DNA from 4 places in the Nocardioides sp. NPDC004968 genome. Region 2 is predicted to be linked to each of the others. Evidence: riboswitches for the same ligand, from Rfam matches in the RefSeq annotation. Region 2 holds a riboswitch; each other region holds the start of a gene.
What was found. Region 2 has a riboswitch for cobalamin ahead of ABZU72_RS28170 (iron ABC transporter permease). Riboswitches for the same ligand answer to the same signal wherever they lie in the genome.

Region 1 (4,386 bases), on a different contig from region 2:
CCGTGGCGTGACCCGGAGGTCGGCCGCGCCGGCACCGTCCATCTCGGCGGGACGATCGCCGAGGTGGCGACCAGCGAGCGGGAGATCGCGGCGGGCAGGATGCCGGAGCGTCCGTTCGTGCTGCTCGGTCAGCAGTACGTCGCGGACCCGTCCCGTTCGGCGGGAGACCTCAACCCGGTCTGGGCCTACGCGCAGGTCCCGCACGGCTACGAGGGCGACGCCACCGACGCGGTGCTGGCCCAGATCGAGCGCTTCGCCCCCGGCTTCCGCGATCAGATCGTGGCGACGCACGTCACCACACCGGCCGACTACGCGGCGTACAACCTCAACTACGTCGGGGGTGACATCTCAACCGGCGCCAACACCCTTCGCCAGCTCATCGTCCGGCCCACCCTCGCCGGCTACGACACCGGCATCCCCGGGATGTTCCTCTGCTCCGCCGCCACCCCGCCCGGCGCCGGCGTCCACGGCATGTGCGGCTACCACGCCGCCCACCGCGCTCTACGCCACCTGGATGGGGATCACTCCCCCGCCCGGTGATCGGCCCACCAGCCGGCCCACCTCGTGTCGAGCTGCCCGAAGTCGGTGCCGTCGAGGCCGTACGTGCTGAGGATGGCCATCGACGTGCCGGCCGGGTCGGCGTCCGACGGCGCGGTGCCGGCGATCACCAGCAGGCCCTCGCCCCATGCGTCGACCGTCACGCCCAGCTGGTGCGCCGAGCGGAACCAGACCTCGCCAGTCACGTCCTCGCCGGCGATCGTCGTTGTGTAGCGGCTGCCCCGGGGCTGGTCGGCGACAGCGTCGAGGCCGAGCCGCTCGATGACGGTGCCCGAGTAGGTGCCGCGATCGGCGAAGAACAGCGTGCGGCGCGTCATGCCGGGCCGGCGCTCGAGCGCGAACCGAAGCTGATGCATGAACGACGTCCATCCCTCGGTGACATCGTCGTAGTACGAGTCCCAGTCCGGGTTGCCGGACAACGGCGCACGAGTCAGCGTGATTCGGACACCGTCGCCGTCCGGCTGGATCTCGAATTTGTCGCCGCCGTTGACGACCAGTGTGCGCCGGTCGGCCTCCTCGACGACGTCGGTGAAGTAGATCGAGTCGATCTCGGCCTCGGCCTCATCGGTGTCCCAGCCGTGCCACTGTCGGATGGCGGCCGGATCCCGCAGCGCCTGCCACGCGGCATCGGCCGAGGCCGACGCGGTGACCTCGATCCGCGGCGTCTCGCCGCGCTGAATGTCATTCATCACTCTGCTCCTGTTCGGACGGTTCGGCCACCGCGGCCGGGGCGGGATGCCCGCCGATGACCACGCGGTACTGACGACCGGTCGGGCTGTCGAAGCTTTCGGCCGTACGCCGCAGCGCTTCGGTCAGCTCCTCGGTGAATCTGTGCACGTCGGCGGCGTCAGCGAAGCGCACGGCGGCCTCGATCGTGAACGTGAGCAGGCGCTTGCCCTGCTCGTCTGCCTTGACCTGCATACGGGCTACATCCCGCACGGTGGCTGCCGCGACCCCGACCAGGTGGTCGGCGGCGAACTGGTCCATGATCCGCCCGGCGCTCTCAGCAGACTCGGATCCGCGGCCCATCACCGATGGGTCGACCACGATCGCACCCGGCTTCGCACGCACGATCCGCTCGACGAATCCGCGGCGCTTCCGCTCCTCGACCAGCTCCACCAACCCGGCCGACTCGAGCGCCCGCAGATGGTAGTTCACCCGCTGGCGAGGCAGCTCGAGCACGGCAGCGAGCTGGGTGGCCGACGTGGGCTCCTGCAGGTGACCGAGCAGCTGCCGACGAATAGGCGACAGCGCCGCGGCCACCCGGTCCGGCTCGTCGACATAGATGATGCCGTTGCTCACAAGATCCAGGATGCAATTGACAAACAGATTTGTCAATTGAGGTGATCGCCCCAGAAACCAGGTGCCACCGACGTACGTCCTGGCTAACGTCTGGCCCATGCCGCAAGCCCGTCTGCGCACCGAGCGCCTCGACCTGGTCCCGCTTTCCGAGGAGCATCTGCCGTTCCTCGTCGAGCTCAACTCGGACCCCGTGGTGCTCCGCCATCTGTTCACCCGCGCGCTCAGGCCGGAGGAGACCGAGGAGCGGATGCACAAGTGGATCCGGGTGGCGAAGGAGACGGAGGCGCTGGGCAAGTGGATCGGGTACGCGGCCGGTGAGGCCGTCGGGCTCTACATGTTCGAGCCGCCCGACAACCCGCCGCGCACCGATGCCGCCGAGCTGGGCTACCGGCTCCCGCAACGCCAGTGGCGCAAGGGCTATGCGAAGGAAGGCTCGCTCGAGCTGCTCCGCCACGGGTTCGAGGACCTCGGGATCGATCGGGTGATCGCGCAGACGATGGCGGTCAACGAGGCGTCCCGCGCGACCATGGTCGCTGTCGGGATGAGCTTCGTACGCGCCTTCCACGAGACCTTCGACGAACCGCTCGCCGGGCACGCCGACGGCGAGGTCGAGTACGAGGTCACCCGCGAGACCTGGCTCGCGCGCCACGCGGGGTAGGCTGCGAGCACGCTCGTGGCGCAGGAACCCGGTGAGAGTCCGGGGCGGTTCCGCCACTGTGACGTCCGTACAGCTTCTGGGCACGGACACAGCCAGACACTGGCCACGGGCAATCCGACCGATCGACGGGGCGAGAACCCCTAGGAGGAACTCGGCATGGCCGACTCTGCACGCGTACGCATCGCCCTTCTGTCCACCTCGGACACCGACCTGCTCTCGGCCCGTGCCAGCGGCGCCGAGTACGCCTGGGCGAACCCGTCGCGAGCGACCGATCTGGAGCAGGTCGTGGCCGACGCCGACCTGGTCGTCTTCCGGCTCCTCGGCTCGCCCACCGACCTGTGGGACGGCCTGAGCGCCGTCAAGGAGCGCGGCACGCCGGTCGTGGTCCTCGGCGGCGAGCAGCAGCCGAGCGCCGAGCTGATGGAGCACTCCACCGTTCCGATGGGTGTCGCCGCCGAGGCTCACCGCTATCTCGCCGAGGGCGGGCCGACGAACCTCGCCCAGCTGCACGCGTTCCTCTCCGACACGGTCCTGCTGACCGGCTTCGGGTTCGAGCCGCCGGCCTCCGTCCCGGCCTGGGGCGTCCCGGAGCGGGTTGTGAACCCCAGCGTGGCCCATGGGTCACCCTCAGCTTCACAACTCCCCAGGATCGGGGTGCTCTACTACCGCGCCCACGAGACCAGCGGGAACACCGCGTTCGCCCACGCGCTGGCCGACGCCATCGACGCGACTGGCGCGGCCACCGGCGTACCCGTCTTCGCGGGTTCCCTCCGCTCGGCCCCCGATGACCTCTACGAGGCGCTCGGCACCCTCGACGCGCTGATCGTGACCGTGCTCGCGGCCGGTGGCTCCGTGCCTGCCTCGGCGAGCGCCGGTGGCGAGGACGAGGCCTGGGACGTGGAGCGGATGGCGGCGCTCGACATCCCGGTGCTGCAGGGCCTGTGCCTGACCAGCTCGCGCGCGGAGTGGGAGGTCTCCGACGACGGCGTCACGCCGCTCGACTCAGCCAACCAGATCGCGATCCCCGAGTTCGACGGGCGGATCATCACCGCCCCGTTCTCCTTCAAGGAGCTCGACGAGCAGGGTCTCCCCCACTACGTCGCCGACCCCGAGCGCACCGCGCGGGTCGCCCGGATCGCGGTCAACCACGCCCGCCTGCGGCACACGGCCAACCCCGACAAGCGCCTCGCGCTGGTGCTCTCCGCCTACCCCACCAAGCACTCCCGGATCGGCAACGCGGTCGGCCTGGACACCCCGGTCTCCGCGATCCGGATGCTGCGCCGGCTCCGCGAGGAGGGCTATGACCTGGGACAGGACAACGAGGTCGTACGCATCCTCGACTCCGTCGCCGCCGAGGAGGGCGACACCGCCGCCGGCGACGCGCTGATCCACGCGCTGATCGCGGCCGGTGGCCAGGACGAGGAGTGGCTGACCAACGCCCAGCTCACCGACGCCCACGTCCGCATCTCGAAGGCCGACTACGACAAGTGGACTGCGGATCTCCCGGCTGACCTGCGCGAACAGATGGTCGAGACCTGGGGGCCGACGCCGGGGAGCCTGTTCGTCAACGACTCGGGTGAGCTCGTGCTGGCCACGCTCCAGGCCGGCAACATCGTCATCCTGATCCAGCCGCCGCGCGGGTTCGGCGAGAACCCGGTCGCGATCTACCACGACCCGGACCTGCCGCCGTCGCACCACTACCTCGGTGCCTACCGCTGGCTCGAGCACGGCTTCCGCGCCGACGCCGTGGTCCACCTCGGCAAGCACGGCTCGATGGAGTGGCTGCCCGGCAAGAACGCCGCGCTCTCGGCGTCCTGCGGCCCGGATGCGGCCATCGGCAACATGCCGCTGATCTACCCGTTCCTGGT
Region 2 (4,386 bases):
TTGGCCTTGCCGTTGTCGCTGAACTTCGCGCCGCGGGGCCGGACATCACCGAGGTACGCCGAGGTCCCGAACCCGTTCTGGGAGAGGATCGCCGCCTCCTTGAGGGTCTCGTAGAAGCCCCACACCGAGTCCTCGACGTACGAGCCCTCGCACGAGACGGGCAGACCCCGGTCGGTGCCGAGGTTGGACAGCACCGGCGTCGACGGCGAGAGCCAGCCGTTCCAGATCGCCTCGAAGAACCGCTCCGTCCAGGAGACGCCGTCCTCGCGGGGGTACATCTCGTCGGCGAGGTCGCCGGCGGTGCTGGCGATGGTCTCGTAGCGCTCCCGGACGCTCTGGTCGGCGACGGTGTACTTGGCCTTGAACATGGCGTAGCCCGCCGTGGTCATGAAGGCGGGCACGACGCCCTCGGCCTGCAGGGACTTGCGCTCGGCCGAGAGCGCCTCCCAGTTGTTGTTGCTCATTAGAAGCTGAACTCCGTCTCGCCGATGTTGCGGTTGTATTCGTTGCCGGTGACCTGGAAGAAGTCGTGGAACTGGGTGCCGTTGATGCCGCTGTAGAACCATTCGGCGATCGGGTTGGCCTCGACGTTGAACAGCGGCTCCATCCGCATGTTCTCCAGGGTCATGTCGATGCGGGACCTCACGAAGGTCTCCAGGTCGGCCTGGTCGATGCCGGCGATCGGCCCGTCGTCGAAGAGCATCTCGACGATCCGGGCCTCGTGGGCGTAGAGGTGCTCGGCGACGCCACGGACCCTCGCGAAGAGGTCGTCGCGCTCGGCCTCGAACTTGTCGGCAGGGACGGTGGCGGCGTACTCGTCGAGGGTGGTGTTGAACAGCCAGGCGCCGCCGGTGGCGTGCAGGTTCTCGTCGCGGGCGGAGAAGTTGATGCCGCTGATCACGTTCTGCAGCAGGTTCTTCCCGCCGGACTGGAAGTGCTTGAGGAAGGCGAAGTTGGAGTAGAGGACGCAGTTCTCCATCAGCGTGAAGACGCTCAGCGCGTAGAGCAGGTCCTCGTCGGCGATCGCGTCCCACACGAACTGGATCCGCTCGGCCAGCACCGGGTCGTTCTTGTAGGAGTCGTAGAACTCCTCGGTGTCGATCATCAGGACCTTGTTGAGCTTCGCGTAGAACGGCGCGTGCATGTTCAGCTCGGCGAACGAGAAGGCGTTGGACATCATCTGGACCTCCGGACGCGGGAACGCGTGGAAGATCCGGTCGCCCCACACCTCGCCGCCGAGGATCAGCTCGTAGATGGTGAACAGCTTCAGCGTGGTCTTGACCGCGGCCTGCTCGGCGTCGGTCATGTTGACCAGGAAGTCCTGCTTGTCGTTCTCGACCGGGATCTCCTCGGCGGTCCAGAAGATGCTCCGCTGCTTCTTCGCCAGGTCCTCGGCCATCGGATAGTCGAAGACGTACGCCGACTTCTCGGTGCGGATCGGTAGACCCTCGGTGTCGATCAAGCCCCATGCCCCTTGCTCACGCGGGCCCCCGGCCCGCTGGATGTCTCGTGCATCCGTGCCGGGGCAGGGAGGACGGCGGCAGCGCGCCGGGCGGACCCGGTCACGTGGTGCTCGCTCGATCCCCTGACCTTCCCTCGAGGTCGCGGACCCCACCATGAGGTGGGCACTGGCAGGTCTTCGGACTCGTGGGCGTCATCGTGCTCGGTCCTAGTGGCCGTCGCTTCCCAGGAGCCGGCTTGCTCCCAGTGCTTCGTGACGGCGGTCGTTCCCACTCACCGCTGCGGGGCAGTCCCGGACTCACACCGGGTTCCCTCTTGCCTCTCCCGCCCCGTCGCCGAGGTGGGAGAACCAGCTGCGAGGACCACTATATGCGGGAATTACACCAATGCAACTTCCTAGATCTTGTGTTCTGCCGTGTCGTCGGAAACTTCCCCGACACCGTCTCCGCAGCCCGTGCTAGCCTCTGCGCCGAGTCGAACGCATCCTGATGGATGCCAGGGAACTCCGGTGTGAATCCGGGACTGGCGCGCAGCGGTGAGGGCGACGGCGACGACCAGGAAGCCACTGGGGACCGAGTCCCTGGGAAGGCGGCGTCGCCGGGTGAACCCGAGTCCGAAAACCTGTCGGCTCAGATATACGTCACGGCCCTCGCGACCAGGGTCCAGAGGACCTGAGAGGCCGACCGCCGTGGAAACGCTGTCCCGCGAGACCCTGAGCCCGCGCCGTGCTCGTGAGGGGAGACGACGAGTCCCGTTCGTGCCGCTGGTGGCCGGGCTGCTGCTCGCCTCGGCGCTCAGCGCCGTCGCGTCCCTGGCCTTCGGGTCCGAGCGGATACCGATCGGTGAGGTCGTCGCGACCGTCGGCGACCGGCTCCAGGGCGACGCCACGGGGAAGTGGGACGTGATCGTGTGGGAGCTGCGCGTCCCCAGGGCGCTGATGGCGCTCGCCGTGGGCGCCGGCCTCGCCGTCGCCGGCGCCGGCATGCAGACCCTGGTCCGTAACCCGCTCGCCGACCCGTTCCTGCTCGGGATCAGCTCGGGCGCCTCGGTGGGAGCGACGGCGGCGATCACCACCGGGGCGCTGGGCGGCCTCGGCATCTATGCGGTCTCCGGCGGCGCGCTGCTCGGGGCGGTCGGCTCGGCCATGCTGGTGTGGCTGGTGGCCACCGCACAGGGCGGGTTGACCCCGATCAGGCTGGTGCTCTCGGGTGTCGTGCTCTCCTCGGGGCTCTCCGCGATCGCCTCGTTCCTGGTCTTCATGAGCGATGATCCGCGCGCGGCCGACTCGGTGATGTTCTGGATGCTCGGCAGCGTCGGTGGCGCCAGCTGGGAGAAGCTGTGGCTGCCCGCGGTCCTCAGTCTCGTCCTGGGGCTCGGAATGCTGGCGCTCCACCGTTGGCTGGACGCCCTGGCCGCCGGCCCCGAGACCGCTGCCGCGCTCGGCGTGAACGTCGCGGCGCTGCGTACGACTCTGTTCGTCGCGCTGGCCGTGCTGGTCGGGGTCCTGGTCGCGGTCAGCGGTGGGATCGGGTTCGTGGGGCTGATCGTGCCGCACGCGGCCCGGCTGCTCGTGGGCGCCCAGCACCGGGTGGTGCTCCCGGTCGCGGCCCTGGGAGGCGGGCTGTTCCTGCTGTGGGTCGACGTGCTCGCCCGGGTGGTGGCCCGCCCCCAGGAGATCCCGCTGGGGGTGGTCACCGGCGTCGTCGGCGCGCCGCTCTTCCTGCTGCTGCTGGGCCGTGGCCGGTATCGCTTCGGCGGTAACGCGTGAGCGGCCGGCCCGCGCTGCGGCTGCGCGGGGTCGCGGCCCGGCTGGGCGAGCGCGAGGTGCTTCGCGATGTCGATCTGGACGTGCCGGTGGGCACCCGCCTCGGGATCGTGGGGGTGAACGGCGTGGGCAAGTCGACCCTGCTGCGGATCCTTGCCGGGGTTCTGCGGCCCAGCGCCGGGCTGGCCCATCTCGCCGACGAGACCGGCCGGCTCCACGAGACGGCCCGGATCGGCTCGCGTGAACGCGCCCGGCGGATGGCGTACGTCCCCCAGGAGGAGGTCGTCTCCGCCGAGCTGCTCGTCGGGGAGATGGTGGCGCTGGGCCGGGTGCCCCGCACCCGGCCCTGGTCCCGGGGCGGACGGCAGGAGCGCGAGATCGTCCGGGCGGCTCTCGACGCCGTCGGCCTCGCCGACCGCATCGACGACCCGTGCGAGCGGCTCTCCGGCGGCGAGCGGCGCCGGGCGGTGATGGCCCGCGGCCTCGCCCAGGAGTGCCCGGTGATGCTCCTGGACGAGCCCACCAACCATCTCGATGTCGCCTGGCAGCTGCGGTTGCTTCAAAGCGTCGCCGACCGGGCCGAGACCCTGGTCGCGACCATCCACGACCTCGACCTGGCGCTCCGATCCTTCGACCGGCTGGCGGTCCTCGGTCGGCCGCCAGGCAGCGAGCCCTCCGGTGATCCACAGAGTGGCCCGGCGACAGTCGTGGCCCATGGCCCGCCTGCCGAGGTCCTCGACACCATCCGCGTCGAGCACCACTTCGGCGTCGGCTCGGTCCAGGTGCCGCATCCACATCTGGACCAGCCCCACCTTCTCATCCACCCTCGGAAGGACCGATCGGCATGACCCAGCGCATCACCAGCCCCGTACGCCCCGGCCTCGTCTGCCTCGCCGCGCTCGCGCTCGGCACCACGATCCTGACGGCCTGCGGCGCGGAGAACTCCGCCGTCGAAGAGGCGGGGGAGGGCACGATCACCGTCGAGAACTGCGGTGAGGAGCTCACGGTCGACGAGCCGGTGACCGAGCTGTACGCCTACGACGGCGGGATCATCTCGATCGCCCTGGCCGTCGGCGCCGGCGAGGAGCTCGTCGCCGTCACCGGTCTGGCCCGGGACCAGCAGCTGCTCGAGCTCGCCTACCCCGAGGACCGGGTTGACG
Region 3 (4,386 bases), on a different contig from region 2:
ACGCGTACGCCGGCATAGGCTGGATCCTCGGCAGCCTCGAACACGGCGGACGCCATCCCGAAGACACCGGCGTCACCGCCGGAGACGACGGCGACCCGCTCCCCCGCGAGCGCCAGGTCCAGGGCGTGCCGGGCCCGGTCGACCTCGACGGTGTTGCCCGACGCGTGCCGCCGCAGCCCTTCGCGTTGCGGCACCCGGTTGACGTAGGGCGCATAGCCGACGACGTGGCCCACCTCGGCCAGCGCCGAGCTGACCTCCGGCGTCAGCCACCCATCCGGCCCGGGCCCGAGCCCGACGACCAGGACTTCCCCGCTGGTCGAGCCCGTCGAGACGCCCCCGCGCGTCACCTCGACAGGCTCGACCGCGGGGAGCTCTTGCCGCATCCGTGCCGCGGCAGGTGCAGGAGCCGTGTCTCCAGGCACCACAATGAGGGAGAAGTACGGCACGGAGGACGGGTCCACGTCGGCCACCGGCAGCCAGCGCTCCTCGGGCTGCGAGGCACGCTCGACGTACCAGGCACCCTCGAGTCGCCCGGCGGCCGCGAGCGCGGAACGGACCGCGGGGAAGGTCCGGCCGAGCTTCATGATGATCGCGGCCTCGGTGTCGGCCAGGCGACGGGCGAGCTCGGGCTCGGGCAGGGTGCCGGGCAGGACGGTGAGGACGTCGGTCTGGCGCACCAGCGGGGTGGAGACCGCGGCGGTGGCGGCCGCGAAGGCGGGGACGCCCGGCACGACGGAGGTCTCGTAGACCTCCTTGAACCGGTCGTGGAGATACATCGAGGAGCCGTAGAAGAGCGGGTCGCCCTCGGCGAGCAGGACCACGTCGCGGCCGGCGTCGAGGTGAGCGGAGAGCCGGACCGCGCAGGACTCGTAGAACTCGGCCATCGCCCCGACATAGCCGCCCGGGTGCGAGGTGGTGCCGGTGGTGACCGGGTAGCGCAGCTCCTCCTCGATCGCCTCCGCAGGGATCAGCGAGGACGCGATCCGGCGAGCGTGCGACTGCTTGCGCACCCCGGCGTGGTAGGCGATCACCGGGGCCGCGCCGATCAGCCGGGCGGCCTTGAGGGTGATCAGCTCGGGATCGCCGGGACCGATGCCGACAACGGTGAACCGCCCGCGTACATCCGTGCTCATTCCTGCTCCTGGGCGAGTGCGTTGAGGGCGGAGGAGGTCATCGCGGAGCCGCCGCGGCGGCCCCGGACGGTGACGAAGGGGATGTCGATCCCGTGCTCGTCGGCGAAGGCGGCCAGCGCCTCCTTGGACTCGGCCGCGCCGATGAAGCCGACCGGGCAGCCGACGATCGCCGCCGGCCGCGGACCGCCGTCGAGGATCATCTCGAGCAGGTGGAAGAGGGCCGTCGGGGCGTTGCCGATGGCGACCACCGCACCCTCGAGGTAGGGCTCCCACAGCGACAGCGCGGCGGCGGTACGGGTCGTCGCCCACTCCCGGGCGAGCGCCGGGACCCGGTCGTCGCCGAGCATGCAGAGCACCTCGTTGTCGCGCGGGAGCCGGCTGCGGGTGACCCCGGTGGCGACCATCGTCGCGTCGCACAGGATCGGCGCCCCGGCCTCCAGCGCGCCCCTAGCGGCCTTCACCAGATCGGGGTGGATGACCAGGTCGGAGGCGAGGTCGACCTGCCCGCTGCCGTGAATCATCCGCACCGCGAGCCGCTCGGCGTCGGCGGGCACGGCGGAGAGGTCGGCCTCGCGCCGGATGGTCGCGAAGGAGTCGACGTAGATCGCCGGCCCCTGGTCGATGTAGTCGTAGCGCCGAGGAGGGCGCACCTGCGGCGAAGGCACGAGTACGCCGCGCCACGGCGTCACCACCACCGCCGGCGCCCGCTCCGCAAGAGCCGAGACCGCGGCCCGGTCCAGGGCTCCGTCCGGGGCGGCGACGTGCTCGCCACCGGGCACCTGCCCGAAGCCGAGCTCCTCGGCCTCGGCCGGGACCCGATCGTCGGCCGCGACCGGCTCGACCATCGGTGCGTCCAGCTCGGCGACGTGCCAGGGCGCGGACGGCCCCTCGCCGCGTACGTCCAAGAAGCGCGAGGCGAGCGCGACCAGCCGGGACGCGGCCTCGGTGAGCGGTACGACGGGCCCCCACGAGTCACCGACCCGGAGCTGACCCTCGACGGCGGAGAGCGCCACCAGCCCGAGGTCGCACTCCCGCGAGACCAGGTCGCCGCGACCGTCGTCGAGCACGAAGAGGAACCGCCCCGGCAGCGCGGCCAGCCGCGGCGAGGCGCACAGCAGCCGGTCCAGCGACGCCGCGACGCCGCGCAGGTCGGCGCGGCCCCCGGCGAGCCCGGTCTGCGGAGAGACCATCACGTTGCGTACGAGCTCGTGGGTCTGCGCCGGAACCAGACCGGTCGCCTTCAGCGCGGTGAGCACCTCGCCGGGCAGCCCGCCGTCGAGACTCGGCAGGCCGCGCACCTGCAGGTTGGCGCGACCGGTGAGATAGATCCGCCCGTCGCCGTAGGTCTCCGCCACGGAGATCAGCGAGAGCAGCGCGGCGGACGAGACGGACCCGCCGATCAGGCGCAGCCGCACCAGCAGGCCGTCCTCGGCCGCCCATGGACGACCGACTCCGGGGCACCGGTCGGTTCGGACTCGCGCCATCAGGACACCTGCTCTGCGTCATGTGCCCTTGCGCGGGGCACGTGGTGACCTGGCGGCGGGCGCCGCCAGAGCCAGCAGGTCTTCGGACTCGGAATCGATCGGAACGGAGCGCCTTCCCGGAGCCAGGCTCCAGTGGCTGCCCTCCCCGGAAGGAGGGCGTGCCCCGCCCGTCATCCTCACCGCTGCGCGTCAGTCCCGGACTTTCACCGGGTTCCCTGACCCCATCAGGCATGGAGTACGACTGGCAGGGCGAGACTACCGACTTGCGGACACGGCGCCGAATTGCTCACCGCCCGGCCGCGGTCTGTGCCAGTGTTCGGCTACTCGAAATCTCCCGAGGCCACCCCCACAGATGGAGTCTCCCGTGACAGGCTCGGCTCGCCGGCAACGCTTCGTTCTCGCGCCCATCCCGGCGCTCGCGCTCGGTTTGACAGCCTGCGCCACGACCTCGGAGGCGAAGGTCTCGATCGGTCTGGTGGTGCCGACCTCCGGCGTCCACAAGTCGATCGGCACCGACATGTCACGAGGCTTCGACCTCTACCTCGACCAGCACGGCGGGAAGCTCGGCGGCCGGCTGATCGACGTCGTCGACGCCGACGAGGGCGACCGGGCCGAGACCGGCGTCGCCGCGGTGACCAGGCTGATCCAGGACGACGAGGTCCAGGCGGTCGTCGGGTTGGTGAGCTCGGAGACGGCGCTCGCGGCCAAGGACGTCGCGAACAACAGCGAGACGCCGCTGATCGTGACCGGCGCCGGCGCCGACCAGCTCACCGACGGCTCCGACTACCTGTGGCGTACGTCCTCCACCAACTCTGACATCGGCGGCGCCCTCGGGAAGGCGGTCGCCCAGGAGACCGACCGAGGCACGGCGTACGTCATCGGCTCCGACGACGCGGCCGGTCACGAGTTCTCCGACAGCTTCATGATCGCCCTGGAGGCGGCTGGCAGCAGCGTGGCGGGTCAGAGCTACACCCCGGCCGGCGTGACCGAGGAGTGGTCGGGCCTCTTCGACAAGGCGAAGGACTCGGGCGCGGACGCGATCTTCGCCGCCTATGCCGGCAAGGAGGCGGAGGCGTTCGTGAGGCAGTACCGCGAGTCCGGGCTGGCCAAGAGCACCAGACTCTACGGCCCGGGCTTCCTCACCGAGGGCGACGTGCTGTCCGCGCTGGGCAGCACCGCGTCCGGCGTACGCACCGCGCTGCACTACAGCGATGCGATGGACTCGCTGATGAACGACGCCTTCGTGAAGGACTACCGCAAGGCGTACGACGCCACCCCGACGGTCTACTCGGTGCAGGCCTACGACGCCGCGGCCGCGCTCGACAAGGCGCTCGACCTCTCCGACGACGTCAACCGCAACGAGATCGCCGACTCCCTCGGCTCGGTCGGCACCATCGTCAGCCCCCGCGGGAACTGGACCTTCGACCCGAACCACAACCCCGACCAGCCCTACTTCCTGCGGGTGGTCAAGGGCACCGCCGACGGCCCCCGCAACGTGGTCCTGCAGGAGATCACCTCAGCGGGCAGCTGAGTCCAGATCTGAGTCCGACCGCAGCTCCGCCCGGGTCGCGGCCAACTCCTCGCGTACGGCGGTGAGGTCCTCGCGCAACGAGGTGAGGATGGCCATCATCTCGGCGTCGGTCTCCTCCTCGTGCTCGGCGAGAGTCTCGACGCTCTCCATGCCGGAGACGACCACGGCGAGGAAGAGGTTGAGGACCGCGAAGGTCATCACCAGGATGAAGACGACGAAGAAGATCCAGGCGGAGGGG
Region 4 (4,386 bases), on a different contig from region 2:
ACACTCTGAGGCCGCTAATTTGAGCGAGATCCGGACTTTGTCATCAGACCGCGTCGGCGCCCGCCCGCATCCGGGCGGGAATCCCGCCGCGTCAGACGGCGTTCAGAGACCCATGCACGCACTCTGGGTATGGGCACATCCGCACGCGTCATCACTCAACGGACGGTTGCGCGAGGTCGGCGCGAACACGCTCGGCGCCGCCGGCTGGAGCGTCGACGAGATCGACCTCTATCGAGAAGGTTTCAATCCACTTCTGGTGGAGCGGGGCGAGGCCGACGTACGCCGCCACCAGGACCGGCTGCGGGAGGCCGATCTGCTGGTCGTGCAGTTCCCGCTGTGGTGGTATTCGGTGCCGGCCATCCTCAAGGGCTGGATCGACCGGGTCTTCGAGTCGGGGTTCGCCTTCGACGTACCGGATCCGGAGACCGGCAAGCCGCTCAAGTACGGCAAGGGTGGTCTGGTCGGCAAGCGCGCGCTGACGATCGTCACCGCCGGTGACCGGGCCGCGACGCTGGGCCCGCGCGGGATCAGCGGCGACATCGAGGACGTCCTGTGGCCCCTTCTGCACGGCACGTTCTGGTACACCGGGATGGACCCGCTGCGCCCGCACCTGATCACCGACACCGACACCATCGACGCCCAGGTCATGGCGCGGATCGAGGCCGACCTGAGCGTACGTCTCGAGGGCGTGATGACGGAGCCGCGGATCGACTACCGGCCGATGGCCGAGGAGCACTACGACCACACGATCAGACTCCACGACTCGGTCGCGCCCGGGGAGGACGGGCTGAGCGCCCATCGCGAGGGCTGAGGTCGTCCCCCACGGGGGCGGGGCCCCCTGCTACGGTCTTGGAGCCAGCCGCTTGGGACGTAGTCCCGGCACGGGAACCCGGTGAGAGTCCGGGACTGACGCGCAGCGGTGTGGGTGACGGACGGGACACTGTGCCACTGGGCCCTCGGGCCTGGGAAGGCGTCTCGCGCCGGTCGATCCCGAGTCCGAAGACCTGCTGGCCCTGCAGCAGACCGCTGCCGGTCAGGACGGGCGACGCGCACCAGCCCGCGACCAGCTCGAGGACCGACGTGCACCTCTCCCGCACCATCCGAACGTTCACCGCGAGCACCGTCCTGGTGCTCTGCTCCGCACTGGCCGGCTGCGCCGCCGACCAGCCCTCCGGCGCACAGCAGGCGGCCGCCGACACCACCGGCTTCCCGCTCACCCTGACCAACTGCGGGCGCGAGATCACCCTCGAGGCACCGCCCGAGCGCGTCGTCTCGCTCAACCAGGGCTCCACGGAGATCCTGCTCTCGCTCGGACTGGCCGACCGGATGGCCGGAACTGCGACCTGGACCGACCCGGTGCTCGACTCGCTGGCCGCGGACAACAAGGACGTGCCCCGGATGGCCGAGAACGCGCCCTCCTACGAGCGCGTCCTGGAGGCCGAGCCGGACTTCGTCACGGCCTCATTCATCAGCACGCTGGGCGAGGGCGGGGTGACCACGCCCGAGGACCTGGAGAAGCTCGGCGTCGGCTCCTACCTCTCCCCCGCCGAGTGTCTCAAGGACAACGAGGGCGATGACGACGGCACCCGCCACGACGCCCTCGAGATCGACACGATCTTCCAGGAGATCACCGACCTGGCGCGGATCTTCGGCGTCCCCGAGCGGGGCGAGGAGCTCGTCGCCGACCTGTCGAAGCGGCTGGAGACCGCCCGGACCGAGGCGCCAAAGGGCGAGGTGAGCGCGATGTACTGGTTCGCCAACTCCGAGTCGCCCTATCTGGCCGGCTGCTGCGGCGGCCCGGGGATCATCGGCCGCACCCTCGGCATCGAGAACGTCTTCGACGACACCACCGACGAGTGGCCGCAGATCAACTGGGAGACCGTCGCCGAGCGCAACCCCGATGTCATCGTCCTCGGCGACCTGACCCGCAAGAGCCAGACCGCCGAGACCGCACGCGCCAAGATCGACTACCTGAAGAGCAACCCGGTCACCGCCCGGATGGACGCAGTCCGGAACGATCGCTTCGTGACGCTCTCCGGAGCCGAGCTCAACCCCTCGATCCGCACCGTCTACGCGGTCGAGAACGTCGCGGACCAGCTGGCCGACCTCGACCTCCGCTGATGCCCGTACGCCTCCCCCGCGCCGGCGTCCTGCTGGTGGCGCCGCTGGTGGTGCTGGCCTCGGTCGCAGGCGCCATCACCGTTGGGCCCTCCGACCTGAGCGTCGCCGACGTCTACGGCGTCGTCGCCGACAGGGCCGGGCTCGGGCTCTCCGACCTCACTCTGCTCCAACAGAGCATCGTGTGGGACCTGCGGCTGCCGCGTACGTTGCTGGCCGGGATCTGCGGAGCCGGACTGGCGATCTGCGGAGTGATCCTGCAGTCGCTGCTGCGCAACCCGCTCGCCGACCCGTTCGTGCTCGGGATCTCCTCTGGAGCCTCCACCGGGGCGGTCGCGGTCGTCGTGCTCGGCGTCGGCTCGGGCGCGATCGGTCTCTCCACCGGGGCGTTCGCGGGCGCGCTCGTCTCGTTCGCGCTCGTGCTGCTGCTGGCCTCGCTCGCCGGCGGCACCACCGACCGGCTCGTGCTGGCCGGCATCGCCGCCACCCAGCTCTTCTCGGCACTCACCTCGTTCATCGTGTTCACCGCGGCCGACGCCGAGCAGACGCGCGGAGTGCTCTTCTGGCTGCTCGGGTCGCTCTCCTCGGCGAGCTGGACCGACGTACTCGTCTGCGGGGTGATCGTGCTCGGCGGGCTGCTCTGCTGCGTCGCGGGCGCCGGGTGGCTGGACGCGTTCGCGTTCGGCAACGACGCGGCGGCTTCGCTCGGCGTCGACGTCACGCGCATCCGGGCCGTGCTCCTCGTGCTCACGGCGCTGATGACGGCCGTCATCGTCTCCACGTCCGGAGCGATCGGCTTCGTCGGTCTGGTCCTGCCCCACTTCGCCCGCGCGCTGGTCGGCGCCGGGCACCGGCTGCTGCTCCCGGCCACCGCGCTGCTCGGCGCGATCTTCCTGATCTGGGTCGACACCGCGGCCCGGACGGTGATCGACCCCGAGGAGCTTCCGGTCGGGGTGGCGACCGCGCTGGTCGGGGTGCCGGCCTTCGCGCTGGTGCTGCTGAGGGCGCGACGATGACCGCGCTCGAGGCCGGCCGGGTCCGATGGGCTCCCCGTGGCCGGCTCGTCGTCGACGAGGTGTCCCTGCAGGTCGAGGACGGCACCACCGTCGGACTGCTCGGTCCCAACGGTTCCGGGAAGTCCTCGCTGATCCGGATCCTGGCCGGGCTGAAGCCACCGGACTCCGGGGACGTCCTGCTCGACGGCAGCCCGCTCGCCGGCATGTCCCGGCGTCGGCTGGCACGCCGGCTCGCGGTCGTCGAGCAGGAGCCGGCGACCAGCCAGGACCTCCGCGTACGCGACGTTGTCGGGCTCGGCCGGGTCCCCCACCGCCCGGCCTGGGCTCCCGACAGCGCCCACGACCGTGCCGTCATCGAGGAGGCCGCCGCCCACGCCGGCATCGCCGACCGCCTCGACCAGCGCTTCTCGACCCTCTCGGGCGGCGAGCGGCAACGTACGCAGATCGCTCGGGCGCTCGCCCAGGAGCCCGAGATCCTGCTCCTGGACGAGCCGACGAACCACCTCGACGTACGTCACCAGCTGGCCCTGCTCTCACTGGTCCGCCGGATGCCCACGACCTGCCTCGTCGCCCTGCACGACCTCAACCTCGCCGCCGCCTACTGCGACCAGGTCTTCGTGCTCTCCGAGGGCCGCGTCGTGGCCGGCGGACCGCCCGCGCAGGTGCTCACCGAGACCCTCATCGCCGACGTCTACGGCGTGCGAGCCCGGGTGCATCACGACGACGGCGTCGTCATCCGCTTCCTCGGGCCCGTCACGTCCTAGAGCTGCGAGTCGTAGACGCGTACGTAGTCCACGACCATGCTCTGCGGGAACTGGGTCGTGCCGTCGGGGTTGCCGGGCCAGTTGCCGCCGACCGCGACGTTGAGGATGAAGAAGAACGGCTGGTCGAAGACCCAGGGGTTGGCGCCGGTGTTGGCCGTGGTGAAGGTCTGATAGGCCACCCCGTCGACCGACCAGGTGATCGAGCCGGGCCGCCAGTCGATCGCGAAGGTGTGGAAGGTGTCGGCGAAGGACCAGCCCTGCGGGTGCATGTACTGACCGGTGATGCCGTTGCCGCCGGAGTATCCCGGGCCATGCAGGGTGCCGTGGACCAGGTGGGGCTCGTAGCCGACGTTCTCCATGATGTCGATCTCACCGGCGTTCGGCCACGGCGTGTTCGGGAACTGGCCGCCCAGCATCCAGAAGGCCGGCCAGATCCCCTGGCCGCGCGGGATCTGGATCCGCGCCTCCAGGCGGCCGAACTTCGGCTG

Region 1: another riboswitch for cobalamin. It lies ahead of cobN (cobaltochelatase subunit CobN); the one in region 2 lies ahead of ABZU72_RS28170 (iron ABC transporter permease).
Region 3: another riboswitch for cobalamin. It lies ahead of ABZU72_RS27670 (nitrite reductase); the one in region 2 lies ahead of ABZU72_RS28170 (iron ABC transporter permease).
Region 4: another riboswitch for cobalamin. It lies ahead of ABZU72_RS19660 (ABC transporter substrate-binding protein); the one in region 2 lies ahead of ABZU72_RS28170 (iron ABC transporter permease).

What each region holds. Positions count from the first base shown of each region.
Region 1 is NZ_JBEXJF010000041.1:4,288-8,673, reverse strand. Features, by position in the region: gene ABZU72_RS24845 (NAD(P)/FAD-dependent oxidoreductase) at 1-540, shown strand, start outside; gene ABZU72_RS24840 (hypothetical protein) at 522-1,247, opposite strand; gene ABZU72_RS24835 (helix-turn-helix domain-containing protein) at 1,240-1,860, opposite strand; gene ABZU72_RS24830 (GNAT family N-acetyltransferase) at 1,958-2,518, shown strand; cobalamin riboswitch at 2,496-2,641, shown strand; gene cobN (cobaltochelatase subunit CobN) at 2,675-4,386, shown strand, end outside.
Region 2 is NZ_JBEXJF010000063.1:3,465-7,850, reverse strand. Features, by position in the region: gene ABZU72_RS28180 (ribonucleotide reductase N-terminal alpha domain-containing protein) at 1-464, opposite strand, end outside; gene ABZU72_RS28175 (ribonucleotide-diphosphate reductase subunit beta) at 464-1,462, opposite strand; cobalamin riboswitch at 1,613-1,830, opposite strand; cobalamin riboswitch at 1,920-2,105, shown strand; gene ABZU72_RS28170 (iron ABC transporter permease) at 2,219-3,229, shown strand; gene ABZU72_RS28165 (ABC transporter ATP-binding protein) at 3,226-4,074, shown strand; gene ABZU72_RS28160 (ABC transporter substrate-binding protein) at 4,071-4,386, shown strand, end outside.
Region 3 is NZ_JBEXJF010000056.1:15,498-19,883, forward strand. Features, by position in the region: gene cobJ (precorrin-3B C(17)-methyltransferase) at 1-1,133, opposite strand, end outside; gene ABZU72_RS27665 (precorrin-8X methylmutase) at 1,130-1,783, opposite strand; partial or broken gene ABZU72_RS27670 (nitrite reductase) at 2,429-2,617, opposite strand; cobalamin riboswitch at 2,673-2,878, opposite strand; gene ABZU72_RS27675 (ABC transporter substrate-binding protein) at 2,982-4,148, shown strand; gene ABZU72_RS27680 (ion transporter) at 4,134-4,386, opposite strand, start outside.
Region 4 is NZ_JBEXJF010000023.1:56,356-60,741, reverse strand. Features, by position in the region: gene ABZU72_RS19665 (NAD(P)H-dependent oxidoreductase) at 113-811, shown strand; cobalamin riboswitch at 840-1,027, shown strand; gene ABZU72_RS19660 (ABC transporter substrate-binding protein) at 1,081-2,121, shown strand; gene ABZU72_RS19655 (iron chelate uptake ABC transporter family permease subunit) at 2,121-3,134, shown strand; gene ABZU72_RS19650 (ABC transporter ATP-binding protein) at 3,131-3,898, shown strand; gene ABZU72_RS19645 (glycoside hydrolase family 16 protein) at 3,895-4,386, opposite strand, start outside.